DNA from 3 places in the Undibacterium sp. Ji83W genome. Region 3 is predicted to be linked to each of the others. Evidence: predicted binding sites of a transcription regulator. Region 3 holds the regulator's gene; each other region holds the start of a gene.
The links. The regulator HrcA, encoded in region 3, represses chaperone genes, less so after heat shock. The targets are predictions, from matches to a motif close to TTAGCACTCNNNNNNNNNGAGTGCTAA.

Region 1 (10,294 bases), on a different contig from region 3:
TTGTACATCAATAACGATCAGGGCGCGTTTTACAGGGTTGCTGGCAGTCATGGCATTTTCCTTTTTAGGTAAATTCAAGGTGAATTGAATAAAACAGCAGCGCTGTTCATGGGATGTATTTTCAGCCATGCAGGGCCAGAAGAGAAGTGACCCGATTGCCAATATTCGATATAATCGGGCCATGCATGCTTCCATTCCTGAAAACAAGATCAATATTGCCGTGCTGGCCTTTGATGGCATCAGCCCCTTTCACCTGTCAGTCCCTTGCATGGTATTTGGCGAGCATCATGGCGGGCTGGACATGCCCCTGTTCGATCTCAAGGTCTGTCTGGCCCAGCCGGGCAAGGCGCAAGCTGAAGTGCGCACCAGTGCGGGGTTTGGCATCCATGTGCGACATGGTTTGCCTGCGCTGGGCAAGGCAGACATGGTAGTCATCCCCTCCTGGCATGATGACTTGCGCCCGGCACCGCCCGCCCTGCTCCAGACACTGCGTCAGGCGCATGCACGGGGTGCGCGCATCATAGGTTTGTGCCTGGGTGCCTTTGTGCTGGCCGAAGCAGGTTTGCTGGATAGCCGTAGCGCCACCACGCACTGGGCTTTGAGCAAGGCTTTTTCAGAACGCTACCCCCACATCAGCCTGGACCCGAATGTGCTGTACGTGGATCACGGCGACGTTGTCACCTCAGCAGGTACCGCTGCGGGCATAGATTGCTGCCTGCATGTACTGCGCAGCACTTATGGGGCCGACGTGGCGGCCCATGTCGCACGACGTCTGGTGGTAGCACCGCACAGGCAGGGTGGCCAGGCGCAATACATAGAACAGCCCGTGCCTGTGCTGGCCACCGATGACCGTCTGTCCAAAGTGCTGGAATGGATGCTGGCTCACCTGGCCGAACCGCAGCAGCTCGATCAACTGGCACAAAGAGCCCTGATGAGCAGGCGCAGCTTTACCCGCCACTTCCAGCAGCAAACCGGCACAACCGTGGGTAAATGGTTATTGAATCAAAGGCTGGCACAAGCCCAGCGCCAGCTGGAAACCAGCAAACGTGCGATTGATGACATTGCTGCCGATACCGGTTTTGGTACAGGATTATTACTGCGGCGTTACTTCGCGCGCGAATTCAGCATCTCCCCTTCGGCTTACCGGCGTGCTTTTCAGGGGAATGCTTGATTACCGAACATCATAGATGAATGAACTGGCATGGAATATGCCTGAAACATCAGCATGAATAGAGCTTAGCCATTAAAATAGTAAACATAACTTCACTGCTTAATTATTTGCGTCAAGACCATGCCCAGCATATTATCCCTGTCCATTTACCCCATCAAATCCTGTGCAGGTATCGCGCTGAATGCGGCAACCTTGACTGAAACTGGCCTCAGTTTTGAAGGCATACATGACAGGGAATGGATGCTGGTTAACCCGCAAGGGCAGTTTTTAACGCAAAGAGAATTCCCGAAAATGACCTTGATACGGCCAGAAATCCGTAGTGACGGGCTTTACATCCACGCACCCGGCATGCCCGTGCTTTCTCTGGATACGCAGGAAGATACCAGCGCCACCTCAGTCACCATCTGGGAAGAAAATTTCGCAGCACTTGATTGCGGTCAAACCATGGCAGACTGGTTCAGCAAGGCGCTGGATACGCCCTGCCACCTGGTACGCAGTACACCACTGACGCAGCGTTATGCCAGCCAGAAATGGACCGGCGACAAACTGGTAGCAACCCGCTTTTCCGATGGCTATCCTATCTTGCTGACGGCGTCTGCCTCTCTCGACGACCTCAATCAGAAACTGGAAAAACAGGGCCGCAGCGCGCTGCCCATGAACCGCTTCCGTCCGAATATCGTGCTGGATGGCATCGAGGCTTATGAAGAAGACTATGCCGAGAATTTTGAAATTGGCAGCCTGATACAACTGCGCCCGGTGAAGCCCTGCCCGCGCTGCCCCATGCCTTCAATAGACCAGAGTACCGGCAAATTTGGCCCTGACCCGATGGATATCCTGCAGACTTATCGGGCCAATCCTCTGGTGGATGGTGGCATCACCTTTGGCATGAATATCATTGTCGAACAGGGTATTGGGCAACTACTGCGCGTTGGTGATTCCATCAATATGAATATCGCATTTTAAATACGGGCCAACATGGAAAGCATGATGCCAGCGTCTACCGACATAGAACCAGATGAAGTTCCATCTGCGTTGCTGGAATTGCAGCATGAAAATCAGACGCTGCGCGCCCGGCTCGACAGCTTGCTTGAGCTCGCCCATCGCAATCAAAGCATCATGGCGCGTCACCAGAGTTTTGATTTAAAGATCATCGGCGCCAACAGTTTTCGCGAACTCATCACGAATATTTTCAGTGCTCTTGCAATCACTTCGGAGCTGGATGTCGTGTCTCTGGTATTGTTCGACAAATTTGGTGATTTACAGCAGATGCTGTGCGACCTCAAAATCGATTTGAATGAATTCCCGCATCTGATTTTCTTGCGGCATGAAGTTGAACTCAGCCAGCCTGAGACTGCCCTGCGCAAACCACAACTGGGTTTATACCAGAGCCTGGCTTATTCATCTTACTTCAGCAGTTTCAATAAAAAACCGGCAAGCATTGCCATTATCCCCATGCGCAGGCAAGGCCGCCTGATAGGTTGCCTGAACCTGGGCAGCTTCAAGGCCGACCGCTTCCAGCCGAATATGGCGACAGATTTTATTGAACGCCTGGGCTCCATCATTGCGATCTGCCTGGAAAACGTCATCAACAATGAGCGCCTGACGTATATAGGCCTGACCGATCCCCTGACCAACGTCAGCAACCGCCGTTATGTAGAACAGCGCATGCTGGAAGAAATTGCCCGCGCTCGCAGGCAAAGATACAGCATCGCCTGCATGTATCTGGACATTGATTTCTTCAAGCAGATCAATGATCGTTACGGACATCAGGGCGGTGACGATGTGTTGAAGGAAGTCGCAAAACGCATCAAGGATGAATTGCGTCTCAGTGATACCCTGGGCCGTTTTGGTGGAGAAGAATTTGTGGTAGTGCTGGTCAACACCAATTTGCATGATGCGATACAGGTGGCGGAGCGTATACGCAAAAGTATCGCTGGCCAGGATTTTGTATTGAGTGAAGCTGGCACTTGCCAGGCCACGATATCCATAGGCCTGACGACCATCGATGAAAATACCAATTACGACGATGCCAGCAGCATCGCCCGTGATCTGGTGTTGCGTGCCGACCGGGCCTTATATCAGGCAAAAAATGGCGGCCGTAATCAGGTACGTTGTTTTTAGGCAGGGCTTATCTCAAGCAGGCTTTTTGCCTGCTTGCAATTGCTCGTACTTTGCATTCAACTGCTCCGGTGTTTCGCGCCACTCAGGATTAAAAGGGATGCAACTGACCGGGCAAATCTGCTGACATTGTGGCTCCGTGTAATGTCCTACGCATTCGGTACATTTATGCGGATCGATCTCATAAATTTCCGGCCCCATGTAAATGGCGTCGTTAGGGCATTCGGGTTCGCAGACATCGCAATTAATGCAATCGTCTGTAATCATCAGGGCCATGTTGTCACTTCACTTTCATGTACTACTTGAATATACTTCAGTACTTGCTTTAAGACTTGCTCTCGGCCAGCAATGCGACCTTCTTCTTCAGCCAGCGATCTACTGAAGGGAACACAAATTTTGATACATCACCACCAAACATGGCGATCTCACGCACTATTGTGCCTGAAATAAATTGATATTGATCAGAAGGCGTCAGGAACAGGGTTTCTACGTCTGGCAACAGATAACGGTTCATGCCTGCCATCTGGAATTCATATTCAAAGTCAGACACGGCACGCAAACCGCGCACGATGACGCGTGCATCATTTTTGCGCACGAAATCTTTCAGCAAGCCAGAGAAACTCTCTACTTTGACATTCGGGTAATGCCCCAGCACTTCATTGGCAATTTCCAGGCGTTCATCCAGGGAGAAAAATGGATTCTTGCTTTTGCTATCCGCCACACCCACCACCAAAGTATCAAAAAGACCGGATGCGCGACGCACCAAGTCTTCATGACCGCGTGTCAGCGGATCAAATGTTCCCGGATAAACGGCTGTGACCATCTTCACTCCCTTTTTTCGCAATCTGCATAAGGATATGCACCAAGTTGAGCAGGCATTATGCCTGATTTTCGTGCGCCTCATGCGGCAAAATGTTGCGTTGCAGTATATGGAAGTACACACTACCGGCTTTATCGGCGCGGATAAGTTGCCATCCGCTTAATAATTTAGCTAATTTTTCATTAGCCGCTTCATCGCCTGCCGGTTCAGCCAGGGAAAACTCGGATTCGACATAGATACAGCCTTTAGGACTCAGCAATTGCGCACATGCTGGCAGGATACGACCCAGCCAATCTTGCTCAAATGGAGGATCAAGGAAGATCACATCCATTTTTTGTGGCTGGTTTGCCATACTTTCGACTGCCTTGAGCGCATCTGCCCTGAGCAGTTTGCATTGGCTGGCCTGCAATTTGTCTTTGACTTGCTCCAGTTGCTTATAGGCCGGAGTATGCGCTTCCACCATGATGACTTGCGCCGCGCCGCGGCTGGCGGCTTCAAAACCCAGGGCACCACTACCGGCGAACAAGTCCAGGCAATGCACACCGGTCCAGTTACTGTGCAGCAAGTGGTTCAGCCAGTTGAACAGGGTTTCCCTGACACGGTCTGGCGTTGGGCGCAAGCCTTCAGCATCAACTACGCTGAGCAGGCTGCGCTTCCAGGCACCGCCTATGATGCGGACTTGATGGCTTTGACGTTTTACTACTGTTGTTTTTACTGTCTTTTTTTTACTATTTGTTTTCATTGCATGCTTGCTACGGCTAAATCAGTTTACGTTGCGCTGTCTGTTAAAATGGCAGCATTCCAATATCAGGGCTGGCTTATTTGCCGCCCGCACTCCCAAATATCCCGATGTTTAGTTTTTTCAAAAAGAAGCCCAAAGAAGAGGCACCAGTTGTTGTGGCTGAGCCCGCGCCAGTTGTGACAGTTGTCACTGCGCCAGCCAGCCCTGCTGTTGCTACGCCCGCTGTTGTTGCTACGCCCGCTGTCGTTACTGCGCCTGTGGCTGAAGTTACGCCAGCACAAGCGCCAGTACTGGCAGAAGTTGTAGCCCCTCAAGCGCCGGAACCCGAGCAAAAACGCTCATGGTTAAGCCGCCTGAAAGCCGGACTGGCCAAAACTTCCTCGAATCTTACCACCCTCTTCATCGGTGCCCGCATTGATGATGATTTGTATGAAGAACTCGAAGCTGCCCTGCTGACCTCGGATGCCGGTGTAGAAGCTACCCAGTTTCTGCTGGATGGATTAAAGAAAAAGGTCAAGGAAGAAAAACTGACAGATGCCGAGCAAGTCAAGGCCGCACTCAAAGTCTTGCTGCTGGAAATGTTGACGCCTTTGCAAAAACCGCTGGAACTGGGGCGCTATCAACCGCTGGTCATGATGATCACTGGAGTAAATGGCGCTGGCAAGACCACCACCATAGGCAAACTGGCGAAACATATGCAAACCCATCAGCAATCTGTTTTGCTGGCAGCGGGTGACACCTTCCGCGCAGCAGCACGTGAGCAATTGACGATCTGGGGTGAGCGAAATAATGTCACAGTGATCTCGCAAGAATCTGGCGACCCTGCCGCTGTGGCTTTTGATGCAGTCGCGTCTGCCCGCGCCCGTGGTACCGATGTGGTGATGGTGGACACTGCTGGCCGCCTGCCTACCCAGTTGCATTTGATGGAAGAGCTCAAGAAGATCAAACGCGTCATCGCCAAAGGCATGGATGGTGCGCCACAAGAAGTCTTGCTCATTATCGACGGCAATACCGGCCAGAATGCACTGGCCCAGGTCAAAGCCTTTGATGATGCACTGCAATTGACTGGCCTGGTTATCACCAAGCTCGATGGCACTGCCAAAGGTGGCGTGCTGGCAGCAATTGCCAAGAACCGCCCTGTTCCTGTGTATTTCATAGGCATAGGTGAACAGATTGAAGACTTGCAACCATTTAATGCCCAGGAATTTGTTGATGCCTTGCTCAGCTAGTTGAGCTAATTCAGCTAAATGTGCTCAGTTGAATCCCCTCAGTGAATGTAACCAGGCGCAAGTGCAGTTTTGGCCAATGATGAAACTCAAAAAAGACCATACGCGACCATGATTGAATTTGAACACGTCAGCAAACAATATTCGCAAGATGTCTATGCGCTCAAAGATGTTTCATTATCGATTGCCGCCGGTGAACTGATCTTCCTGGCGGGCCCCTCAGGCGCAGGCAAATCCACTTTGCTGAAGATGATCGCCGGTATAGAAAAGCCGACAGCGGGTAAGGTCAAAGTCAATGGCCAGGACATAGGCAAACTAAAAACCAGCAGCCTGCCTTATTTGCGCCGCAAGCTGGGTCTGATTTTGCAAGATCAAAAGCTGTTGACTGACCGTCATGTGCTGGCCAATGTCATGTTACCCATCATCGTTACCGGTGCTTCTCATAGCGAAGCCGAGACTCGCGCCCGCATTGCGCTGGAAAAAGTTGGCTTGCCTGACAAGGCTTATTCCCTGCCGCTGGCATTATCAGGGGGCGAACAGCAACGGGTAGCGATTGCCCGTGCCATCGTCAACCGGCCACAGATCATCCTGGCCGATGAACCCACCGCCTTTCTCGATCGTGACAATGCCAACAAGGTATTGGGTGCGCTCAAGGCTTTCCAGAGCGCGGGTGTCACCTGCATTATCTCCAGCCATGATGAACAATTTCTTGATCAGGCCAGCCGTGTGATTTATCTGAGCCAGGGCCAGGTAGTCAGTACCTGGAAATCCTCGCTCGCCGCCTGATCCTGCATGACAGAATAATAAGGATGAATTCATGACCAACTGGTTCCGTCAGCACTTGTTTGCCATCAAGAGTGCGTTTGCCCATTTGCGTGGCAGCCCTGGCAATTTTTTGTTCAATGTACTGGTAGTGGCGATCGCACTGGCCTTGCCCATCGCTGGCCTGACCCTGATAGAAAATATACGCCCCATCTCTTCTCAACTGTCGATAGAACCAGAAATCAGTATCTTCGTCAGCCCGGACACACCAAGAGCAACTGCTACCGCCTTGTCGATACCCTTGAAGAAATTGCTGAAAGAGAAAAACATCACGGCAAACTTGAGCTTTATCCCCAAGGACAAAGCACTCGCCAGCCTTGAGCAGTCATCCAATCTGGCAGAAGTCTTATCCACCCTGGGCGGTAACCCTCTGCCGGACGCCTATATATTGTCCATGTCGAATAATGATGCTGGCAAGATAGAAGCACTGGTAGAAGAAATCAAGCAGATGCCGGATGTAGATGTCGTGCAACTTGACTCTGCCTGGGTCAAGCGTCTGGCAGCATTGGTGCAGATCATGCAACTGGGATTGTTATTCCTCGCTGCCACGCTGGGCGTGGTCGTGATTGTCGTAGTCTTTAATGCCACCCGCCTGCAAGTTATTTCACACAGGGCAGAAATTTCCGTATCGCGCCTGTTGGGTGCTACCAATAGCTTCATCCACAAGCCTTATTACTATACCGGTGCCTTGCTGGGCTTGCTGGCAGGTGGTCTGGCACTGGGCCTGATTGCTGCATCACTGCAGCCTTTGAACAAGGCTATTGCTGAATTTGCTAAATTATATGCTTCAGAATTTCACCTGGCTCCGTTGGGTATCGTACAGAGTGCCATCCTATTGGCTGTTAGCATGCTGCTTGGACTGGTAGGCGTTTATCTCTCAGTAAGACGGCAATTGGCACGCGCCGGTTAGTTTTTTAATGCTCCTGCAAAATAATTCTGGCTCTGTTTCGTCTACATGATGTTGGCAGTACTTATAAAGCACTGCTTGCTTCCGAGGCTAAGGAATTGATCTGAGCATCTTGATTTTGCAACAGCCTCTTACAATTTGCATCGACAAGATTGCAACTTTCCACTCTGGCTCGTATCTAAGCGATATACATGTTGTAATAAATGCCGTAAATGAGTGCTTGTTTTTCAATAGATTTATTTGATGAAGTTCATAGAATCTGAGTATTAGCACTCTTCTCAAGAGAGTGCTAATATAGGAACTTGATAGTGCCGAAAGGAGTAATTGATACTCTTAAGGCAGCAATAAGGAGGAAAAATGGCAACTACATCGACACAATTGATCCCTGCAACTGACAGCACAGCTCTGGCCTTAGGCTTTAGCGGTACGCTGGGTAATATTGATGCCTATATCTCTGCAGTCAATCGTCTGCCTATGCTCACGCATCAGGAAGAGATAGACTTTGCAAACAAATTACGCAATGACAATGACCTGGCTGCTGCGCAGCAACTGGTTATGTCGCATCTGCGTCTGGTCGTGTCCATCGCCCGTGGTTACCTCGGCTATGGGTTGCCCCACGCTGATTTGATTCAAGAAGGCAATATCGGCCTGATGAAAGCCGTCAAACGTTTCGACCCTGACCAGGGTGTGCGTCTGGTATCTTATGCCATGCACTGGATCAAGGCAGAAATGCATGAGTACATTTTGAAAAACTGGCGTTTGGTCAAAGTAGCAACGACCAAAGCCCAGCGCAAATTGTTCTTTAACCTGCGCAGCCATAAAGAAGGCCTGGACGCGATGACACCAAAACAAATTGATGCCCTGGCATCAACTTTGGATGTCAAACGCGAAGAAGTCATCGAAATGGAAATGCGTTTGTCCGGTCATGATATTGCCCTGGATGCACCGACGGATGATGACGATGAGAAATTTGCTCCTATCGCTTATCTGAAAACGGAATCTGACGAGCCTACCCGTGTTCTGGAAACACGTCAGTATGACCGTCTGCAAAGCGAAGGCCTGGAATCGGCTTTGTCCAAGCTGGATGCACGTTCACGTCACATCATAGAATCACGCTGGTTGAAAAATGATGACGGTACAGGTTCTACCCTGCACGAGCTGGCTGATGAATACGGTGTTTCTGCCGAGCGCATACGGCAGATCGAAAGCGCAGCTCTGAAGAAAATGAAGGGTAGCCTCAGCAGTTTTGCTTGATCAAAACATGCTGTAGCAATGAAAAAGGCACTCTCGCGAGTGCCTTTTGTTTTGTGTGCCGGATTTATGTGACAGGTCGGAGCGTGCTGTTCAGACTTATTTCAACAGTATCTTCAAATCATGGGCAACAGGTTCTGCACCCTGACCATGGCGCAAGAATAAGCGTATGCGCCCCTCAGGATCAAATACATAGCTGCCGGCGGTATGGTCTACGGTATAACTGCCTGGGGTTTTACCCTCCACCTTTTGATAAAACACCTTGAATTCTTTGGCGACCTTGGCCGTTGCGGCTGCGTCACCATACAAACCCAGGAAGCGTTTGTCAAAATTGGGGACATAACTGGCCAATAAAGCCTGGGTATCACGCTCAGGGTCCAGTGTCACGAACAACACTTGCACCTTGTCGGCATCAGCACCAAGCAATTTCATGACATTCGCCATTTCCACCATGGTGGTCGGGCATACATCCGGGCATTGGGTATAGCCAAAGAAGATGACCACGGCCTTGCCCTTGAAATCTGCCAGGGTGCGCGCCTTGCCATTGTGATCGGTCAAGGCAAAGTCTTTGGCGTAATCAAGTCCGGTCAGATCGGTGTTATTGAATTTTTCCTGCGCCGGATTGCAAGCCACCAAGGCCAGCAAACTCAGTGCCATCAGCATACTGGTCACATGCTTCAGAATTTTCATAGCTTGATATAGTGATCAATCAACAAGGCTGCGAACAGCAGGGACAGGTAGATGATGGAATAGGCAAAAGTCTTGCGTGCCAGCACATCATCATAATGCTTGTAAATACGCCATGCATACCAGAGGAAAATCAGGCCAAGGATGATCGCACTGACCAGGTAAATCAGGCCACTCATGTGTACGGCATAAGGCAGCATGCTGGTGGCGAACAGGGCGATGGTGTATAGCCAGATATGGAAGCGGGTGAATTCCATGCCATGCGTAATCGGCAACATCGGCAGACCAGAGCGGGCATAGTCATCACGCCTGTACATCGCCAGCGCCCAGAAATGCGGTGGCGTCCAGATGAAGATGATCAACACCAGTAACCAAGCCTGCATAGGCACATCATTTGCGACAGCTGCCCAGCCCAGCGCTGGAGGCATGGCACCAGACAAACCACCGATGACAATGTTTTGCGGCGTCGCTGGTTTCAGGATAATCGTATACACAACTGCATAGCCGACAAAGGTAGTGAAGGTCAGCCACATGGTCAGGGGATTGACCA
Region 2 (10,294 bases), on a different contig from region 3:
ATTAATCTGCTGCAAGCTGGTGGCAAACAGGCGGTATTGCTTTATCCGGCAACCACGCAAAACGATGCTGATGATTTGCAATACGAGCCGTCCGATTTTGTTTTGCAAGATCTTGCGCTATCGAATATGCGGCTGGTGATAATCGACGCGACCTGGCGCAAAAGCCGCAAGATGCTGTACCTGAACACCGTGCTGCAACAGCTGCCACGCCTGAGCCTGCAAGACATGCCAGCCTCGCACTACCGCATACGCAAAGCTCACGCGCCTGATCAATTATCGACGCTGGAGGCAGCTTGTTATGCGTTGATGCAGCTGGAGCAGGATGAGGAGAAATATCAGCCGCTGTTGCTGGCGTTTGATGGATTTGTGGGGCAGCAGATGGGGTTTAGGCTAAATTGAAAACGCCTTAATAAGCATGACGAAAAATTATTTTTAAAAAAGGGCTTTACCCTTTTGTTTTCAACTTTGCGGATACTGGCTAGATATCGTGGCACTTCACTCCACGCAGGAGCAAAGATTTGCAAATTTGTTCGAGTTTCGCATCATTGTCATCATCTGCCACGAAATAATTTTCTGACTCCAGCGCTCGAAGGCCCGACTCGAACGCAAATACTGGTGTGTCATAGTTTTTTATTGAGCCTTCAAGATAGTAAGCAAATTTATTGTTCGTATCTTTATTCGAGAAAACACACTCTTGGTTAGCAAGCCATTTTAAAAAGGCCGAGCTTATCTTGTACAGTGCAGGGTATTGTTGGCGCAGTGGCGTCGCCAGGAAATGAACTTCTCCTACTGTCCATAAAGCGCCACGTCGTACACGCGGAAGAAACACTGTAACAACAGGCGAAGTTTTTGGGTTTATCGCCCCATTTGAATGGTACGTCAGTGGGCCAATATCTTTAAAGTATAAAATGAGACTTCGCTCGGTCTGCACCTCTATTGGAGGTGTAGAGCGCGCACGAAACCAGTCAACAACTTCGGATTGCTGTGACGGATCTGCAATGAAACGGTAGGTGCTGCCCATATTGATGAAGTTTATCGCGTAAGAAGATATATTAAAAGTCAGCCAATGATTTATTCATAATCCCATGGACCTTGAGTAAACACTTTATGGCCTTCCTTGAATTCTGCTACCCATGTATAGCGAAATTCCTCACCCAAACCTCTGGCTTCAAACCATGCTGATTGAAATAATGCAGCGACACTTTCGATCAATGAAATCAGATAGGCACTATGTACATTGAAAACCGCCTCGTTGTTTGAAAAAGCCGTAATCAGATCTTGCAAAACATCTTTGTGAATTCCGTCCTCAAAAAGGATTTTGGTGATTTCGTCGGATTTGCTTGATATGTCAGGGATATCATTGTCGCCGATGAATTGTATGTGCAGGACTGTTTGTTCACTCATGATTTTTTTATGGTTTGAGTTTTAATCTGGTTTTCTCAAGCAAGGCAAGTCAGATTAAGTGTGTAATATTATTGTTAATGCTATCAATATTTGGCAAGTCTGAGATGCTTCTATTTTACTGACCCAATTCATGCTTGGGATCTGTCCAGTGCAAATAGTTCAGATACTTCTCCCATGCTCATTTAACTGCTTTTCTTTGGCTTACTATACCAAAGCGCATTCACAATAATCCAGCGGTCTTCAAATTTGCCCATGTGGAAGTAATCGACAAACCATGGCGTTTCCAGTCGTACTGAGGCGGCTTTATCTGTGACATCCAGGACGGTACAGCTGCGGTTCCATTCTGCTTTCGGCGTTTTAAGTGCGCCTGCTTTGGTCAGGTTGACCAATTCTTCCTTGGACATGCGCCGCAGGCCCAGGCGTTCGTCCGGCGTGTCGCCTATCACGGCACGTTTGGCCAGATCGGGGTGCAGTGACCGGGCTACCCGTTTGGGATCTGCTTCCAGTTGGCCGTCAATATAGTCGTAGCAAGTGGCCTCGATGGCGGCTATGGTCGCAGCATCGGCCGTGGTAGGGAGTTGATTGGTACCAGGGCTGGCGTAAAAGGTAGCGGCGACGAAAAGGGTCACAAGGGACATGGTTTTGGTTCCTGATTAAGTGCGGCTTTTAAAAGATCAAATACGGGATGAAATAAAGTATGACATGTTTGTTGACCCCTTAGCGGGAGTCACCTGTCTGAGCAAGTGCATCAATTTACCTTGACCCGGTATATTCATGTTGGTTCCTGGTATTTGTTCGCGTTACTATCTTCAGGAAAAATCTTCACAGTGATAAAAAAGCCCCGCAAGAAGCGGGGCTAATCATTGCATGGCCTGATGTTTCAAAGTCGGATCAAATCAGCACATTGATAATCGCATTGCCTATGCCTATCAATGCTGCACCAGAGATCAAGCCAGCGCAGATAGGTTCGCAACCTTCTACCCAGAAATCATGGCCTTTGCTGCCAGGAGTGCTGTTGCGGCTGCCCATCCACCAGAATATCGCTGCACCTACCCACATTGCCAGGCAAGATTCTGGCGGCAGGATGACGCCCAGACCGATGGAGACTGCAGACAGCGGGAAGCGGCCTTTGGTGAATATGCGGGCAAGTTCGATGATAGTGGCTGCCACTGCTGCGACGATGATGCCGGTGATGGCAGATGCTGGCAGGCTGCTGAAGCCTTTGGCGATCAGTTCGGCCACGCCTTTCCATTGCATCGCACCTGGGAAGGCAAACTTGTCGGAGACGATAGTGGCGGTGGAACGTATGCCATCAGCATCTGGTGGCAAGAACAGCAGGAAGTACAGCGGTACGCAAGCCAGCGCGCCAGAGAAAATGCCGATGATATGGCCTATTGCCTGCTGCCTTGGTTTTGCGCCCAGCATATAGCCCGGTTTGATATCGGACAGCAGGTTGGATGCATTCGATGCCACTTCAGCCGTCATGCCTGCAGGTATCAGGTTGTTGGCTGGATTAGTACTGTCGATGGCACCCATGCTGAACTGGGTGATCTTTGACAGCGTGCCTGTCGGTGTCCAGGATGTCAGCGCCATCGCATTGGCACAGATGATGGTCAGGATGAATACCAGCGGTAGGGTGATGATGGACATCAGCCATGGCACACCAAAGAATTCATGCGTGGTCCATGCCGCCAGGATACTGAAGATGGGGATGCCTATGTAAGAGATGATGAGCGGAACTTCAATATGGTCGAGTATCGTGCTGGTTTGGTCGGCTACTTTATTTTTATCCGCTTTTTTGAAGATGCTGGTGAACAGTTCAGGCTTGGCTGCAAGGCTGATGAAGGAGGCCACCACCATCATCGAAACCGCCCACCACAGACCCCATTGATTGACGATCTCGGTACGTGAAATAGGTACCAGTTTGCCGCTAGGTGCGATGCGTTCGACGATATCGCCACGTTGTATCATCCACGGTGCCAGGAAAACGAAGTTGATGATGGTACCCAGCAAGACGCTGCTGGCGACACGTATACCCATCAGGCCGCCTACGCCCAGCATGGCAGCATCGAGGGTAAAACGCAGACCCAATGCACGGAAATCTGTACCCAGGATTTTTGGGATCAGCATGTCATATTTGACCGCTGCGGCGTAATAGTAAGAGTCAAACCGTTCCTGGAAATGCCAGGCTTCTGTCATGCCTGCCCATTTGTCCATGCGCAGGATTTTGAACTGTATGAGTTTCATCCAGCCATCGCTGGTGATCATCTGGTAGATTGCCGTCCACATGGCAGAGAAAGCCATCAGGCGCGCCTTGTACATGCCGCTGGCTGCTTCACCGGTATACACGGCATCCAGCACCACGCCGCAGGCACGGCCTTCAGGGAAGGGCAACTGGTCTTCATTGATAAAACGGCGCTTCATCGGGAAGGCAACCAGCACACCCAGAATGGAGCAGATACTCATCCACACCACCAAATGCCACCAGCTGACTACCGTGCCACTGATCAGCATATACGCTGACAGCACGGTATTGAGTGGCATGGTCATGTAGCCAGCAGCTGTCGCGATGGATTGTGTGCAGTTGTTTTCAAGGATGGTGAAGTCTTTGGCCAGGCCCAGATTGGCAAGTATCTTGAAAATCGCAAATGCCAGGATGACCGAGGTCAGGCCTACACCTATGGTGATGCCGGTTTTGGCTCCGATGTATAACGCGGTTGCAGACAATATGCCGCCAAGCAAAAAACCAGTAAATGCCGAGCGTATGGTCAACTGTGCCATATCACCACGGTAGATATTGGTGAACCACCACTCGTCCTTTTGGGCGCGGGTCCAGGTTCGTATTTGCTCATCGCTTAATTGTTGCAGCGCCATATTTTCTCCGAAGCGGTTGTCTTGCTTGATGATGATGCCCGGCTTGTTAATTCATACGCAAGATCATTGCAAATATGAAACACAGAGCCGGAAATATGAAAATTTTCTTTCAGGTGCGGCAGTATCCAAGCGGCAGATGTTTTCTGTCAAGCGTGCTTGCTGAAAAAAGGCTTTTTGCTGTTGTTCCAATTTGATTTATAGTGAAACTGGCATCGATGCGTGACTGCCCCCGACCTGAATTGTCCCGGTCGGCGTGACCGGGGCAGAATTCCTGGCATGCAAATTCGGGAGTCAGTGGCTGTTCAAATCCAATGCTGCCTTGCGAACTGCCGCAGCAATGTCCTTGCTGATGGCAGGATCATTGACAGCCCTGGCAAGGGTGACTCCGCCGACCAGCAGTGCCAGCAAGGCAGTTGCTTCTTCGCGTTTGGCATTAGCTTGTCCATCCAGGCCTGCAGCCACAGTTTCTATGATGGCCAGCAATTCGGTTTCATACGCTTGCCGCGTCTTTTCCTCTGCCCGCGCCACTTCAGGCGACAGGCTTTGTAATGCGCAGCTATCGGCCAGGTCACAAGTGCGACGCTCCCCGAGGTAAAAATCGATAAATGCCGTGCGCCAACCACTGCCCAGTTGCTCGCGCGCCTGGTTGACTCCCAGCTTCAGGTCTTCAAGCCCGGCAACTACCGCCTCACGGAAAGCATCTGCCTTCGACTTGAAATGAGTGTAAAAAGCGCCCGATGTTACTGCGGCATCTTTTGCCAGCCCATCAACGCCAGAACCACCAAAACCCCGGCTGCGAAATCCACGACCTGCACTTTTGAGTATCTTTGCCTTGCTTTCTTCTTTTTGTCCCGCCCGGTGTGCCATGTAAAAAATCTCCAGAATAAAAATGCTATTTAAAACTTTACAACATAACGATCGTTATGTAATTATGCATCACATCACGACCGTTATATAACGTCCGTGATGCGGGAGTCAAGGGCTGCTCTTTGGCTCGACCATCCATTTTGCTCAAGGAGTTAAGCTATGCCTATCTCAGTTCAAGTTACTACAGACCTTCTTACTCTTGAGGGCGAGCGTGACGTTCTCCCTCTTGTTGCAGACGCTTTACTGCGCGTGCACGGTTTGACTGGCAACAAGTTCATGACGCCTAACGTCGTCGGCCATCTGGCCGTCAGCCCGGAGGCGCGCAGCTATGCTGGTGGCAAGCTGCAGTCGCTGGCGGTTGTCGAAGTGAAAGTTCCCTCAGTCACTTTCCCTACCGCCGAGGTCAAGCAGGCCTTTGTCAGTGAGGTCACTGACATCATAGACAGGCTCAAGCAGGGGGCGCATCCGCGGGAAAGGACATATGTCAACGTGACATATGCAGTTGATGGCACCTGGGGTATTGCGGGCAAGGCTTATTCCAATGCCGAGATGGGTGAGTCTGTGCAGCAAGGGTTCCACTGAAGCAAACGGCCCACGCAAACCGATTCGGGAGGCAGCACTATGCAACAATCAAACTATCTGTTTTTTACTATGCAATGCGAGCAGGCCCTGGATTTTTATACGCATTGCGGCTTGGGCAGGGTGACCGACATCCTGCGTCATGGTGAGGCTGGGATGCCATTGAAGAATGAGGCCATGCGCGGCAAGATCATGCATGCCAGGTTCGAGGGGCCAGGTGTGCTTTTTTATGCCTCAGACAATGATGATGCAGAGCCTATGCGAGGTTCTGCGCACATATTGATGATGGATAGCCGTGAGCAAACCGATCAGCTGTTTGCACTCATGAGCCAGGGCGCAAATGTGACTACGCCGTTGGCTGTGCAAGTCTGGGGAGATTATTTTGGCAAGCTGACTGACCAGTTCGGTGTGCAGTGGATGTTTAACTGTGCTGCCTGAATTGGATGCTAGCGAAGAGAGTAGAGTGTGATGGACAATAAAAAACCCCGCAACGAAAGTTGCGGGGTTTTGAGCAATGCGACTCTCGGTTAGATTACTGAGAGTAGCTAGCAGCTATTACATCATGCCGCCCATACCACCCATACCGCCCATGCCACCCATATCACCGCCCATGCCGCCACCTGATTTGTCGTCAGGCAATTCAGCAACCAGAGCATCAGTAGTCAGGATCAGGCCAGCAACCGACGCTGCATTTTGCAATGCGGAGCGAGTTACTTTAGCTGGATCGAGAATACCCATTTCTATCATGTCGCCGTATGTGTCATTGGCAGCATTGAAGCCGTAGTTGCCTTTGCCATTGATGATGGCGTTAACAACAACGCTAGGTTCGCCACCGGCGTTAGCAACGATTTCACGCAGAGGTGCTTCGATTGCTTTCAGAACCAGTTTGATACCTGCTTCTTGATCTGGATTGTCGCCTTTGATTTCGCCAGCAGCTTGACGTGCGCGCAGCAGGGCAACGCCACCGCCAGGAACAACGCCTTCTTCTACGGCAGCGCGAGTTGCGTGCAGAGCATCTTCAACGCGGGCTTTTTTCTCTTTCATTTCAACTTCAGTTGCAGCACCAACCTTGATCACAGCAACGCCGCCTGCAAGTTTGGCAACGCGTTCTTGCAGTTTTTCACGGTCGTAGTCAGAAGTTGCTTCTTCGATTTGCGCGCGGATTTGTTTAACGCGTGCTTCGATACCAACAGCCTGGCCAGCGCCATCGATCACGGTCGTGTTTTCTTTACCGATTTCGATACGTTTAGCTTGACCCAGGTCAGCCAGAGTTGCTTTTTCCAGTGTCAGGCCAACTTCTTCAGCAATCACTTGACCACCGGTCAGGATAGCGATGTCTTCCAGCATGGCTTTGCGACGGTCACCGAAGCCTGGCGCTTTAACAGCTGCAGTTTTCAGGATGCCACGGATGTTGTTCACAACCAGAGTTGCCAGCGCTTCGCCGTCTACATCTTCAGCGATGATCAGCAGTGGGCGGCCGGATTTTGCAACTTGTTCCAATACTGGCAGCAGGTCACGGATGTTCGAGATTTTTTTGTCGAACAACAGGATGAACGGGTTTTCCAGGATAACGGATTGTTTTTCTGGATTGTTGATGAAGTAGGGTGACAGGTAGCCACGGTCAAACTGCATACCTTCAACGATGTCGAGTTCGTTGTCCAGGGATTTGCCGTCTTCAACAGTGATCACGCCTTCTTTGCCAACTTTGTCCATTGCCTTGGCAATGATGTCGCCGATGTTTGCATCGGAGTTGGCAGAGATGGAACCAACTTGAGCGATTTCTTTGTTGGTTGTTGTTGGCTTGGACAGAGTCTTGATTTCAGCAACGATGGCTGTAACCGCTTTGTCGATACCGCGTTTCAAGTCAGTTGGGTTGAAGCCAGCTGCTACATATTTGAAACCTTCGCGAACGATGGCTTGTGCCAGAACTGTCGCTGTCGTTGTACCGTCACCAGCGTTGTCAGAAGTGCGGGAAGCCACTTCTTTCACCAGTTGTGCACCCATGTTTTCCAGTTTGTCTTTCAGTTCGATTTCTTTAGCTACAGAAACACCGTCTTTAGTGACTGTAGGCGCGCCGAAAGAGCGTTCCAGAACGACGTTACGGCCTTTAGGGCCCAGGGTGACTTTAACTGCGTTCGCCAGGATGTTGACGCCATTGACGATTTTCGCACGTGCGTCATCACCAAAAATTACTTGTTTAGCTGCCATATTAATTCTCCGAATTCTTTAATTGATATCGTGGATGTCGATTACTTCTGTACGACCGCGAAGATGTCTTCTTCACGCATCACCAGAACTTCGTTGCCGTCAACTTTGACAGCCTGACCAGAATATTTACCGAACAAAACGCGGTCGCCGACTTTAACGTCCAGGGCGCGCACAGTACCGTTGTCCAGCAATTTGCCAGGACCAACAGCCAGTACTTCACCTTGATCTGGCTTTTCAGCTGCAGCGTCAGGCAGAACGATACCAGATGCGGTTTTTGTTTCTTGATCCAGGCGTTTCACGATCAGGCGATCATGCAGGGGACGAAGGTTCATACTAGCTCCTTTAAATTTGCGAGTAATTACTATTGGAATTCAATTAAGCTGGAGAAAGACTTTGTTAGCACTCTCTCTCAACGAGTGCTAAGTATATGGGCGAGGGGAGGGCTTTTCAAGAGCTAAAAAAGGGCTAAACTAATATTTCTTTAATAATCAGCAACTTAGTTGTGATTAAGTTGTGCTTTCATACTGGTGTTTGACTGCTTTTTCCCGTGTGGATTGTTTTTCGCGTAGATTGAAATGTATTTTTTGATATTGTATTGCAGCTGAGTAAATATTAATTTACTCAGCTTTGCACTGCAAACCGCTGCTGGATGTTACACAATCGTCAATGCTACCGGTCCAGCCAAGACGGTGTAGGCATCATTGTACAAATACCAGAGTGCATAATTACCAGCGGCGAGGCTGGCGGTATTGAGAGTCACGCTGCCCTGACTATTGCTGGCATATTGCCACTCCAGTGAATTGCCATTGCCCGGTACTGCACCGGCAGCGTATACACCTATCCAGTTTTTGGCATTGACTTGTGCTGGTAATGCCGCATAGGAGGCAACCACATTGCTGCCGCGCGAGATGCGCGGAGTGGTGGTAGTCAGGCGAGCGCTATTGCGTTGACCGCCGATCAAAGGATCTGTGCGATTGTTATTACTATTGTTGCCCACTGCTTCCACATGACCGGCTATCCGGCGAAAAAACTGGCTGTCGGCACTGCTGCTGATGCTGAAGTCATACCAGCCAAAACTGCTGATCAATGGATATTCGAGTCGCAAACTCTGGCCACCTGCCAGTGAGTAGGTGTTTGCCAGGCTGCCATAGGCATTGTCGCTGACGGTGAAATTGCAGGGCTGTACATTGTCGATATTGGACAGGGTGAGCACCAGTTTGCCACTATTGCTATCGTGGGCTGCCTGTACCTCAGGCTTGATGATGGCCGTGGTGCTGCCGCGCCATTCGCGCATCAAACCATTCGGGCCATAGGCGCTGAGCTGGTAAGTATCAGTACTCCAGTTCCAGGTTTCTTTCTGGATTTGCTTGCCAGCTTCAACGGTGTAATGCCAGGGGCCACCTGTGCGCACTTTTGAATACACAATAAAAGCAGCGCCAGCGGTGCCATTATTAATGAAGCTGACTTCCAGTTGCCTGCTGTTGTTGGCCCTGGCCTGTGCTTCCAGCAGATATGGCAGGCAGCAGGCTGGGCGCGGGCCTTGTGCTTGCAGATAGGCCTCCTGGCGTGGCTGGCTCTGGTTGACTGGCGGCACAGGATAGGGTTTGCCATTGACAGGTACATAGGCTGCAGTTTTTGGTACGGTAGTTGGCCAGTTTTGATCCGGGGATTTGAAATCAAATGCAGAAGTCAAATCACCGCAGACTGTACGTCGCCACGGCGATATCTGTTTGCAACTGACTGCGGCCCTGTCCTTGCCCAGGCCATTGACCAGCCATTCTTCAAGAAAGCGTAACTTCGAGGTATGGTCAAAAACCTGGGAGCAAACCTTGCCACCTTTGCTCCAGGGCGAGATTACCAGCATGGGCACGCGCGGACCCAGCCCCACAGGTTCACTGCCGTATTTTTCATAGAAGCCATTGTCTGCCAGCGTAGACCGGCCCATGGCGGTGGTGATGGGCGGGATATGAGGTGGCACATGATCGAAGAAGCCATCGTTCTCGTCGTACATCAGCAAGAACACAGTCTTTGCCCACACCTCGGGTTCAGCCACCAGAGCAGCCAGCAAGCGTGCGGTCAGGTTTTCACCTGCGTTGGGGGAGTTGGGTGAATGCTCTGTGTAATCATTTGGTGCGCATATCCAGGATACCTGCGGTAGCCTTCTATTGCGCACGTCATCTGCAAAAGCGCTGACCAGACCATCACCCTTGCTGCCACCCACACTGGCACCAGGTGCCATAATGCGTGCTTTCTGGTACAGCGGCGAGCTGCTGCTTAACCTGCTGCCGTCTGCATTCACTCGGAAATTCTTGAAATAGGCGAGGTAGTTGTCGCCGTAATTATCCCATTCCTGATACACCTT
Region 3 (10,294 bases):
GATGGCAACATCTGCCAGCTTGCCTATCTCAGGCACTGGCATGTTGCTGAACTCGCTCAATTGCAGGTATTGCGCCGTTTCTGCCTCGATGACGACGCGATGTCCTGCACTCGCGAGAAAATTGGCCAGTTCCTGAATTGAGTCTGCAATGCCTGAGGCATTAGATTTTCCAACAAGTGCAATGGTTTTGGCCTGTACTGTCATAAACAAAGGTAGGGTGACATGATGGCTAAGATTAGAACATAATTAGGACATCAACGAATGGAATGAGTGCTCTTTATGGCAATTAAAGCAGTTTTGCTGGATCTGGATGATACTTTGTGGCCGGTTGCACCGGTAATTCGCCATGCTGAATCAGTGTTGCAGCAATGGATGCATGAGCATGTGCCCGTTGTTGCGCAAAATTACAATGTGGAAAAATTGCGTGAGCGCAGGAATGTGCTGGTAGCGAGCGACCAGCGTTTTCAATACGATTTATGGGCCTTGCGTCATACCCTGCTGAAACAGGTGTTTGATGAGCATGGTGTGGCAGCCGAAAAAGCCGACCAGGCCATGGCGGTATTTGCCGACGCCAGGAACAAAGTCGACTTGTACAGCGATGTCAAACCGGCCTTGCAGGCTTTGCAAGAAAAACTGGTCCTGGGCACGGTCTCGAATGGTTTTGCTGATTTGCAGGCGATAGGCCTGGCGCATCACTTCAAGGTGTCCATCGCTGCTTTTCGTTTTGGCTGTGCCAAGCCTGACCCCAGGATATTTCTGGCAGCGTGCCAGGAGCTGGGTCTGACACCGCAAGAGGTGTTGTATGTAGGTGATGATTTGTTGCTTGATGTGCAAGGTGCGCAACAGGCGGGCTTGAAGGGTGGCTGGATGAACCGTCAGGGTTTAAAAATTGAAGATGAGCGCCATCTGCATATCAAGCCGGATGCGGAATTTGCCAATCTGCATGACCTTACTCTATGGCTATGAATTTTTCTATGTTCATGTCAGTCATGAACGCATAAAATGAAACCATGCAACTAGATATCCGCGCACAAACTTTATTAAAAGCCCTGGTCGAGCGTTATATCGCTGACGGCCAGCCTGTGGGTTCCCGCGCCTTGTCAAAAATATCGGGTCTGGAATTATCCCCGGCGACGATACGCAATGTCATGGCCGACCTTGAAGAAATGGGCTTTGTAGCCAGCCCGCATACTTCTGCGGGCCGCATCCCCACGCCCAGGGGCTATCGCGTTTTCGTCGATACCTTGCTTACTGTGCAAGACGTGAATGGCGCAGGCATGGACTCGCGCCTGCAGTCGAGCCTGCAATCGAATATGAATGCGCAGCCGCCGCAAAAACTGATTGCGAATGCGGCGCAAATTTTATCTTCCTTGACCCAATTTGCCGGTGTCGTCGTGACGCCGCGCACCGAGTCGATTTTCCAGCAGGTAGAATTTTTACGCCTGTCAGAAAAGCGTATTTTACTGGTGGTCGTTACCCCAGCAGGTGAAGTCCATAACCGCTTGTTGTTGACAGATGTTGATTACACACCTACCCAACTGGTGCAGGCCGCTAATTATTTGAACCAGAACTTTGGTGGCCTGAGCTTTACCGATGCTCGTACCCGCATCAATAGCGAATTGCGACAATTGCAAAATGACATGACCAGGCTCATGCAGGCGGCGGTAGAGGCGGGCAGCAATGCCATGGATGAAGATAATGACGAGGTCGTTATCTCCGGTGAGCGTAATTTGCTGAATGTGCAGGATTTGTCTTCAAATATGAGTTCTTTGCGCAAGCTGTTTGATATGTTTGAGCAAAAAAACAGCCTCATGCAGTTGCTGGATGTATCCAGCAAGGCAACCGGCGTGCAGATTTTCATAGGCGGTGAATCACAACTGGTGCCCATGGAAGAAATGAGTATCGTCACTGCGCCTTACGAGGTAAACGGTAAGATAGTGGGTACCCTGGGTGTCATAGGACCAACCCGCATGGCGTATGAAAGAGTCATCCCTATCGTGGATATCACTTCGAAATTATTATCGAATGCATTAAGCCAATAAGACAGGATGTCAACACACTCTGGCTAGCAAAGCAGTTTATTAAACATTCACGCGAATACAATTTGCCATGGACAAGAGAAACGCGAAGATTTTACTAATTGATGACAATGATGTAACCCGCGAAGTACTCAGAGTCATATTACGCAGCGAGGGATATAACGTCGTTGGCGAGGCAACTGATGGCGGTACTGGCCTGGAAATGGCAGTGAAGCTCAGACCTGACCTGATCTTGCTCGATATCGTGATGCCTAAAATCAGCGGCACTGAAATTCTACCGCGTATCAGAGAGCTGCTGCCAGATGCACGGGTACTCATGGTCACAGCCAATAAAGATCAGGACACCATTAATGAGGTAGTCAAAACTGGCATACATGGCTATATCCTCAAGCCATTTAATGCCCAAAAGATCATAGGCACCGTGGAAGCTGTTGTTACCAAGATCAATAAGTGAACTTGGCTGCGCACGAGACGTGTAGGCCTCGATGCGCTTGAAAAACTAAAATTGAGACGCAGGCACCTAAGCCTTATGCTCGCAATTTGGCTTGGTGCAATTGCCATAAATCGCCAACGCATGCTCAGCAATCTTGAAACCACGTTCCAGAGCGATAGTTTGCTGGCGTTGTTCAATCTCTTCATCAAAAAACTCTTCCACCCGACCACAATCCAGACAAACCAGATGGTCATGGTGTGAACCCTCGTTCAATTCAAAAATGGCTTTGCCAGTCTCAAAATGATTGCGGTTTAACAGGCCAGCCTGTTCAAATTGGGTCAGGACACGGTACACAGTTGCCAGACCGACATCCATATTTTCATTCAGCAGGATCTTATACACATCTTCTGCTGTCAGATGACGAACCCGGCTGTTTTGGAAGATTTCCAGGATTTTCAGACGGGGCAGAGTGGCTTTCAGACCGCTGGCCTTGAGGTTGGGGGTGCTGTTTGTCATGTTTTCGATCAAAAAATTGCTATCTGCTTTATGATATCGGGTTTTAGGGCTTGTTGCTCAATTAAGAGGTTATCTATGCAACTGTTGTTTTCAGAATTAACGCGGAAGAAGATCAGCCGTGTAGCGGGTCTGGTAGTGCTGGCTTCTTTGACAGCATGCTCATCGCCTATTCCCCTGCTGTCCTCGGCTGACAAGACTTCAGTATATGCAACATCGGGCACGCCTAGCGATACAAATGGCGCTCAAGTGGTAGAGCCTACTGGTTTTGGCAAAGTATTGGCCTTTTTCTCACCTTATCGCGTTTCCATACAGCAAGGTAACTTCGTTTCCCAGGAAATGGTGGCGCAATTAAAAGAAGGCATGACGCGTGAACAAGTGCGTTTTCTGCTGGGTACGGCTTTGCTGACCGATATGTTTCATGAAGACCGCTGGGATTATCCTTTCCGCCTGATCAAGCCAAATGGCGAGCGTATTACCAGCCGCGTCTCGGTGTACTTCAAGGATGGCACGGTAGCAAAGTTTGAAGGCGGTAACTTGCCGACAGAAAAAGAATACCTGGCACGCATCACAGAATCTGCACTGGGCCTGAATCGCGTGCAATCGGTAGTGGAAACCGATGCTCCGAAGAAAAAAGAGAAATAAGTCTTAAGAGAAATAAATCTAAAGAAAATCAAATTTAATGACTGCACTGAAAATTGCCGTGGCCGGGGCTTCTGGCCGTATGGGAAAAATGCTGGTCGAAGCGATCAGCAATGCCGATGATATGGTCCTGGTTGGCGCTTTGGATGTGCCAGCTTCACCAGCTTTGGGCACGGATGCAGCAGCCGGTCTGGGTAAGCCATGCGGCATCAGCATTACTGCCGATCTGGCGGCTGGCCTGGCGAATGCCGATTATCTTATTGACTTCACCCGTCCCGAAGGTACGCTCAAGCATCTTGAATATTGCGCTGCGCATGGCATCAAGCTGATTATTGGCACCACAGGCTTTGATGAGGCTGGCAAGGCAGCGATTGCCGCTGCCGCAGAGAAAACCGCCATCATGTTCGCTCCAAATATGAGCGTGGGTGTGAATGTCACCATGAAGTTGCTGGAAATGGCAGCCAAGAGCTTTGCCGAGGGCTATGACATCGAGATCGTCGAAGCCCATCATCGCTTCAAGGTCGACGCCCCTTCAGGCACCGCCCTGAAAATGGGTGAAGTCATTGCCGATGCACTGGGCCGTGACCTCAATGAAGTAGGTGTATTCGCCCGCGAAGGCGTGACTGGTGAACGCGATCCATCTTCCATCGGTTTTGCCACGATCCGCGGTGGTGACATTGTTGGTGATCATACGGTCTTGTTTGCCGGCATAGGCGAGCGTGTGGAAATCAGCCACAAGTCTTCCAGCCGTGTGACTTATGCCCACGGCAGCCTGCGTGCTGCACGTTTCTTGCAAGGCAAGTCTACAGGCTTGTATGATATGTATGATGTACTGGGTTTGCGGTAGTGGGACTTACGCAAAACCGCCCCAGCTGCGTTGCAGCTCCTAGCCGTACTAAAGTACTGTCTTCGTCGCTGCGCCTTGCTGGGACAATTTTGCGTAAGTCCTATTTGGTTTTCGTTAATAACACAACATTTGCCTGATATTTAAATAAGTGAAATAAGCGGCACACGCATGAATTCTGCAATCGCACATTACTGGGAACAGGCCGATGCCCTGGGTCATCTGGTCGGCTGGCTATTATTGCTGATGTCTGTGCTAAGTTGGACACTGATCTTGATGAAGGGCTGGAGTTTCTGGCGTATCCGTAAGGCAGCGCCAGCTTTGCGCGCATTCTGGCGTGCTCCCAGCCTGGCGGATGCCTTGTCATCTCTGCGTCAGACTGATCAGTCCAAGGTATTCATCACTCTGGCAGACGCAGCACATGCAGCTGGCGATACTGCACAACGCAGCGCCACCTTGTCTGCCAATGCCGGGCTCAGCGAAATCCTGACTCGTAGCTTGCGTCAGGAACTGCAAGGCTTGACGGTCAGGCTGGAAACCGGCTTGAGCTTTCTGGCATCAGTCGGCGCCACCGCACCTTTTGTTGGTTTGCTGGGAACAGTCTGGGGCATCTACCGTGCCTTGACGGCGATCTCCTCCAATGGCGTGGTGCAAATCGACCAACTGGCAGGGCCGGTAGGTGAAGCCCTGATCATGACGGCTCTGGGTTTGCTGGTGGCGATACCTGCCGTGCTAGCGTATAACGCCTTTAACCGCGTCAATCGCATTACCCTGGCAGAGCTTGATGGCTTTGCTTTTGACCTGCATGCTCATATGAGCAAGGCTTGATACTTTTCCAGCGATGACATTCGGTCAATTCCATACGCCGCGCGAATCTTCATCCCGCCCTTTGACTTCTATGGCGGACATCAATGTCACGCCCATGGTCGACGTGATGCTGGTCTTGCTGGTCATCTTTATCATTGCAGCCCCATTCATGACACATGCAGTCAAGCTGGATTTGCCGCAGGCGCAATCAGCACCGGTGCCAGAGCAGGCAGATGCCGTGCGTATTTCCTTTGATGCCGATGGCATCCTGTATTGGGACAAGCAAGTTCTGGCCATGGCTGATCTGGATTCCAGGCTGGCGCTGCTGGCAAAAAAGAACAAGCAGACAGAATTGCAATTGCGCGCAGATAAATCTACCCGTTATGAAATTATTGCCCAGGTCATGGCAGCTGCCCAGGCGCAAGGTTTGGCGAGGATTTCGTTCGTGACAGACAGCAAGCAAGCCAAAAAGCCTTAAAAAGGCATCAGGCTACCCCGCAGGTAATTCAAACTTCGCCAGCGGGATAGGCGGCCAGTTCACTATAAAGTCGCCCTGACAGCCTTTGTCCATAAGGCTTTCCTCAATAATGTGCCTGAACCAGTTATAATCAAAGGTTCTGAGTCATTTCCGCATCTACTTCTGCTTACGCCATGCAAGAAAAATACACGCCCTCTGACGTCGAACAATCGGCGCAAACCCATTGGAAAAAGATCGATGCCTATACGGCAATAGAAAACAATCCACGTTTTCCTAAAGGCAAGTATTACGCTTGCTCCATGCTTCCTTACCCTTCCGGCAAGCTGCACATGGGCCACGTGCGCAATTACACGATCAACGACATGCTGGCACGCCAGCTGCGCATGAAGGGCTATAACGTCCTCATGCCCATGGGCTGGGATGCATTTGGCCTGCCAGCAGAAAATGCGGCAATAGCCTACAAAAAATCCCCTGCAGAATGGACTTACGCCAACATCGAAGACATGAAGTCGCAAATGCAACCTTTAGGTTTGGCATTTGACTGGACGCGTGAAGTCGCTACCTGCGACCCTGATTACTACCGCTGGAACCAGTGGCTGTTCCTGAAGATGCTGGAAAAAGGCGTCGCCTACAAAAAAACCCAGGTCGTCAACTGGGATCCTGTCGATCAAACCGTGCTGGCAAATGAGCAGGTGATCGATGGCCGCGGCTGGCGCTCTGGTGCCCTGGTCGAAAAACGCGAAATCCCTGGCTATTACTTTGGCATCACCCAATACGCAGACGAACTGCTGAACAGCATCGACAATCTCGATGGCTGGCCTGAGCAAGTGCGCACCATGCAACGCAACTGGATAGGCAAAAGCGAAGGCGTGCGCTTTGCTTTCCCGCACGAGATCAAGGATGACAGCGGCGCGCTGATACAAGACGGCAAGATGTATGTGTTTACTACCCGTCCTGACACCATCATGGGCGTGACTTTCTGCGCAGTGGCGGCAGAACACCCTATTGCCACGCTGGCAGCAAAGAACAATGCCGCACTGGCAGCCTTTATCGAAGTCTGTAAAGCCGGTGGTACCACAGAAGCCGAAATGGCGACCAAGGAAAAAGAGGGCATGCCTACCGGCTTGTTCGTTACCCATCCTCTGACTGGCGAACAGGTCGAAGTCTGGGTTGGTAACTATGTCCTGATGACCTATGGCGATGGCGCCGTCATGGGCGTGCCTGCGCATGACGAACGCGATTTCGAATTTGCCAATAAATTTGGAATCAGCATCAAACAGGTTGTTAAGGCAGGTGCTTTCCTTGAGTTTGAAGAGAAATTAAGCGACGAATCTCGCTGGATTGGCAATGATGCAGGTCGAGCTCAAGTTCAGGAGGCATTTGAAGGACTGAGATTCAATCCCCAAAAATGGGATGCTTGGTACGGCGAGAAAAATGGCCTCACTATCAACTCAGGTAAATATGATGGTCTGAGCTTTAAAGCAACAGTTGATGCAGTGGCTGGTGATCTGGTCGCCAAAGGCCTGGGCGAAAAGAAAACTACCTGGCGTTTGCGTGACTGGGGTATTTCACGTCAACGTTACTGGGGTACACCTATCCCCATCATCCACTGCGACAGTTGTGGTGACGTGCCTGTGCCGTATGAAGATTTGCCGGTGGTCTTGCCTACCGACTGCATCCCTGACGGTTCTGGCAATCCATTGAAACACCGTGAAGATTTCCTGAATGTGCCTTGCCCTAAATGCGGCAGCCCGGCACATCGTGAAACCGACACGATGGATACCTTCGTTGATTCCAGCTGGTATTTCATGCGTTATACCTGCCCTGATGCAAGCACCATGGTTGATGGCCGTAATGATTACTGGATGGCGATGGACCAGTACATCGGTGGTGTCGAACATGCAGTTCTGCATTTGCTGTATGCACGTTTCTGGACCAAGGCCATGCGCGACCTGGGCCTGGTCAATATCGACGAGCCTTTCAAGAACCTGTTCACCCAGGGCATGCTGCTCAACGAGTCTTATTATCGTGAAGATGCTACTGGCAAGAAAATCTGGTTCTACCCGAATGAAATCGAAGTCCAGCATGATGACAAAGGGCGTCCAGTTTCTGCGTCACTGAAAAGCGATGGACAGCCTGTGCAAATGGGTGGCATCGAAAAGATGTCCAAGTCCAAGAACAATGTGGTTGAACCCAAAGACATTATCGAACAGTTCGGTGCTGATACGGCACGCCTGTTCACCATGTTTGCCGGTCCTCCCGATCAAAGCGCGGCATGGAGTAATAGCGGTGTAGAAGGTGCATCACGTTACTTGCGTCGCCTGTGGGCTTCTGCATTGAAACTGTCTGGCACGATTGCTTCTGGTACTGCTGTGCCTGCGGCGTATGCCAATGATGTCAAGGCGCTGCGCCGTGAAGTGCATCTGACGTTGAAGCAGATTGATGCCGATTACGATAGACTGCAATACAACACCGTTGTCTCTGGTGCCATGAAGTTGCTCAATACCATAGAGTCCTTCAAGTCAGAAGCCGAAGGCAGCGCCGCAGCCTTGCGCGAAGCCTTCAGCATTTTGCTGCGTGGTCTGTATCCAGTGTGCCCGCACATCACTCACGTCTTGTGGCAGGAGCTGGGTCTGGCGACAGAACTCGGTGAAATCATTGATGCACCTTGGCCGCTGGTGGATGAAGCTGCCTTGGTGCAGGATGAAATCGAGCTCATGGTGCAAGTCAATGGCAAACTGCGCGGCAGCATCAAGGTCGCCAAGGATGCAGACAAGGCGACGATAGAAGCGACGGCCCTCGCCAATGAAAGCGTACAGAAGTTCATGGAAGGCGCAGCCAAGAAAATTATTATCGTGCCTGGCAAACTGGTGAATATAGTTGCCTAAGGTGTGGCAAAAACCTGAGTTTGAACAATAGTCTGACAAAGTAAGTAATAAAGGAAACCGCATGCAAGCAAAGTATTTAAAGCGTCTGCAATGGCTGGCTGCCATCATGGCCGTGATGTTGTTGTCCGCTTGTGGTTTTGCCCTGCGTGGCCCGGTTGCTTTGCCATTCAAGAGCATCTATATCGGCATGCCTGAAAGTTCGGCCCTGGGTGGCGAATTGCGCCGCCATATCCGCGCCAACGGCCAGACGCAAGTCATGTCTGAAGCCAAGGATGCCCAGGTCATACTGGAAGTGCTCAGCGAAACCAGGGACAAGCAAATCCTGTCCCTGAACAGCCAGGGCCGTGTGCGTGAATACAATCTGATTTATAACTTCCGCTTCCGTGTCCGCAATAACGTGGGCAAGGAATATCTGGAACCGGTAGACCTGCAATTGAAGCGCAATATTACCTTTAATGAATCGCAAGTGCTGGCGAAAGAAGCGGAAGAAGTCTTGTTGTACCGAGATATGCAAAGTGACCTGGTGCAGCAAATCATGCGCAGGCTGGCTGTTGTAAAGATGGACGACTGATATGCAACTACGCTTCGATGCCCTTGATGGCCATCTGGCGAAAACACTGGCGCCACTGTATGTGATCACCAGTGATGAGCATTTGCTGGCGCTGGAAGCGGCAGACAAGATACGCCGCACGGCCAAGGCGCAGGGTTTTTACGAGCGCGAGATACTGACTGTGGAACGCAGTTTCAAATGGGGTGCCTTGCTGGCCGCGAATCAGTCGCAATCCCTTTTTGGTGATAAAAAACTCATCGACTTGCGCATTCCTACCGGCAAGCCCGGCAAGGACGGTGGCCAGGCCCTGCAGGATTATGTGACGAATTTGTCACCCGATAACCTGACCCTGATCACCTTGCCCAAGCTGGACTGGGCCACGCAAAAAGCCGCCTGGGTAGGCAGCTTGCAGCAAGCAGCGGTATATATCGATATCCCGCTGGTAGAGCGCAATCAACTGCCTGGCTGGATCAGCTTGCGCCTGTCTTTGCAACAACAAAGCGCAGACCGGCAAAGTCTGGATTTCATTGCCGACAGGGTAGAGGGCAATCTGCTGGCAGCCCATCAGGAAATCCAGAAGCTGGCTTTGCTGCATCCACCCGGCAAACTGAGTTTTGAACAAATCCATGATGCCGTGCTCAATGTGGCGCGCTATGATGTCTTCAAGCTCAATGAAGCCATGCTGGCCGGTGATGTCGCAAGACTGGTACGCATGTTGAATGGTTTGAAAGGTGAGGGCGAAGCACTGCCACTGGTCTTGTGGGCAATGGCAGAAGAGATACGCACCTTGCTGAAACTGAAGTCTGGCATGGCACAGGGCAGACCCTTGTCGGCCTTGCTGAAAGAATACCGCATCTGGGGTCCGCGAGAAAAACTCATGGACCCCGCCTTGCGCCGCGTCAGCCTGGCAAATTTGCGGGCCGCGCTGCAAGAGGCATCGCAAGTCGACAAGATGGTAAAAGGTTTACGAGCGAAGGCATTTGCAGGAGACCCCTGGGATGCCTTGTTGCAATTAGGTTTGAGAGTGGCAAAAGCGGCTTAATCGCCATTGTGCCAGCACCTGATTGAGCGGTTTATCAAGCCGGAAATTGAATTCCCTC

Region 1: a site for HrcA is predicted at 8,073-8,099, ahead of rpoH (RNA polymerase sigma factor RpoH). Genes of this name have one in related genera too.
Region 2: a site for HrcA is predicted at 8,329-8,355, ahead of groES (co-chaperone GroES). Genes of this name have one in related genera too.

What each region holds. Positions count from the first base shown of each region.
Region 1 covers NZ_JBMPOZ010000003.1:201,708-212,001, forward strand. Annotated here, with positions in the region: gene ACO0LD_RS07615 (cysteine hydrolase family protein) at 1-51, opposite strand, end outside; gene ACO0LD_RS07620 (GlxA family transcriptional regulator) at 182-1,171, shown strand; gene ACO0LD_RS07625 (MOSC domain-containing protein) at 1,292-2,134, shown strand; gene ACO0LD_RS07630 (DUF484 family protein) at 2,156-3,292, shown strand; gene ACO0LD_RS07635 (YfhL family 4Fe-4S dicluster ferredoxin) at 3,305-3,565, opposite strand; gene coaD (pantetheine-phosphate adenylyltransferase) at 3,615-4,112, opposite strand; gene rsmD (16S rRNA (guanine(966)-N(2))-methyltransferase RsmD) at 4,168-4,851, opposite strand; gene ftsY (signal recognition particle-docking protein FtsY) at 4,959-6,080, shown strand; gene ACO0LD_RS07655 (cell division ATP-binding protein FtsE) at 6,189-6,863, shown strand; gene ACO0LD_RS07660 (cell division protein FtsX) at 6,895-7,809, shown strand; gene rpoH (RNA polymerase sigma factor RpoH) at 8,164-9,060, shown strand; gene ACO0LD_RS07670 (SCO family protein) at 9,157-9,747, opposite strand; gene cyoE (heme o synthase) at 9,744-10,294, opposite strand, start outside.
Region 2 covers NZ_JBMPOZ010000001.1:714,335-724,628, reverse strand. Annotated here, with positions in the region: gene ACO0LD_RS03380 (tRNA-uridine aminocarboxypropyltransferase) at 1-399, shown strand, start outside; gene ACO0LD_RS03375 (hypothetical protein) at 479-1,021, opposite strand; gene ACO0LD_RS03370 (hypothetical protein) at 1,072-1,404, opposite strand; gene ACO0LD_RS03365 (nuclear transport factor 2 family protein) at 1,587-2,042, opposite strand; gene ACO0LD_RS03360 (OPT family oligopeptide transporter) at 2,296-4,278, opposite strand; gene ACO0LD_RS03355 (TetR/AcrR family transcriptional regulator) at 4,570-5,145, opposite strand; gene ACO0LD_RS03350 (tautomerase family protein) at 5,305-5,727, shown strand; gene ACO0LD_RS03345 (VOC family protein) at 5,767-6,162, shown strand; gene groL (chaperonin GroEL) at 6,280-7,932, opposite strand; gene groES (co-chaperone GroES) at 7,974-8,264, opposite strand; gene ACO0LD_RS03330 (phosphocholine-specific phospholipase C) at 8,585-10,294, opposite strand, start outside.
Region 3 covers NZ_JBMPOZ010000005.1:78,595-88,888, forward strand. Annotated here, with positions in the region: gene ACO0LD_RS10985 (NAD kinase) at 1-204, opposite strand, end outside; gene ACO0LD_RS10990 (HAD family hydrolase) at 280-966, shown strand; gene hrcA (heat-inducible transcriptional repressor HrcA) at 1,011-2,042, shown strand; gene ACO0LD_RS11000 (response regulator) at 2,110-2,493, shown strand; gene fur (ferric iron uptake transcriptional regulator) at 2,560-2,988, opposite strand; gene ACO0LD_RS11010 (outer membrane protein assembly factor BamE) at 3,064-3,630, shown strand; gene dapB (4-hydroxy-tetrahydrodipicolinate reductase) at 3,668-4,474, shown strand; gene ACO0LD_RS11020 (MotA/TolQ/ExbB proton channel family protein) at 4,643-5,299, shown strand; gene ACO0LD_RS11025 (ExbD/TolR family protein) at 5,313-5,756, shown strand; gene leuS (leucine--tRNA ligase) at 5,930-8,644, shown strand; gene lptE (LPS assembly lipoprotein LptE) at 8,706-9,215, shown strand; gene holA (DNA polymerase III subunit delta) at 9,217-10,236, shown strand.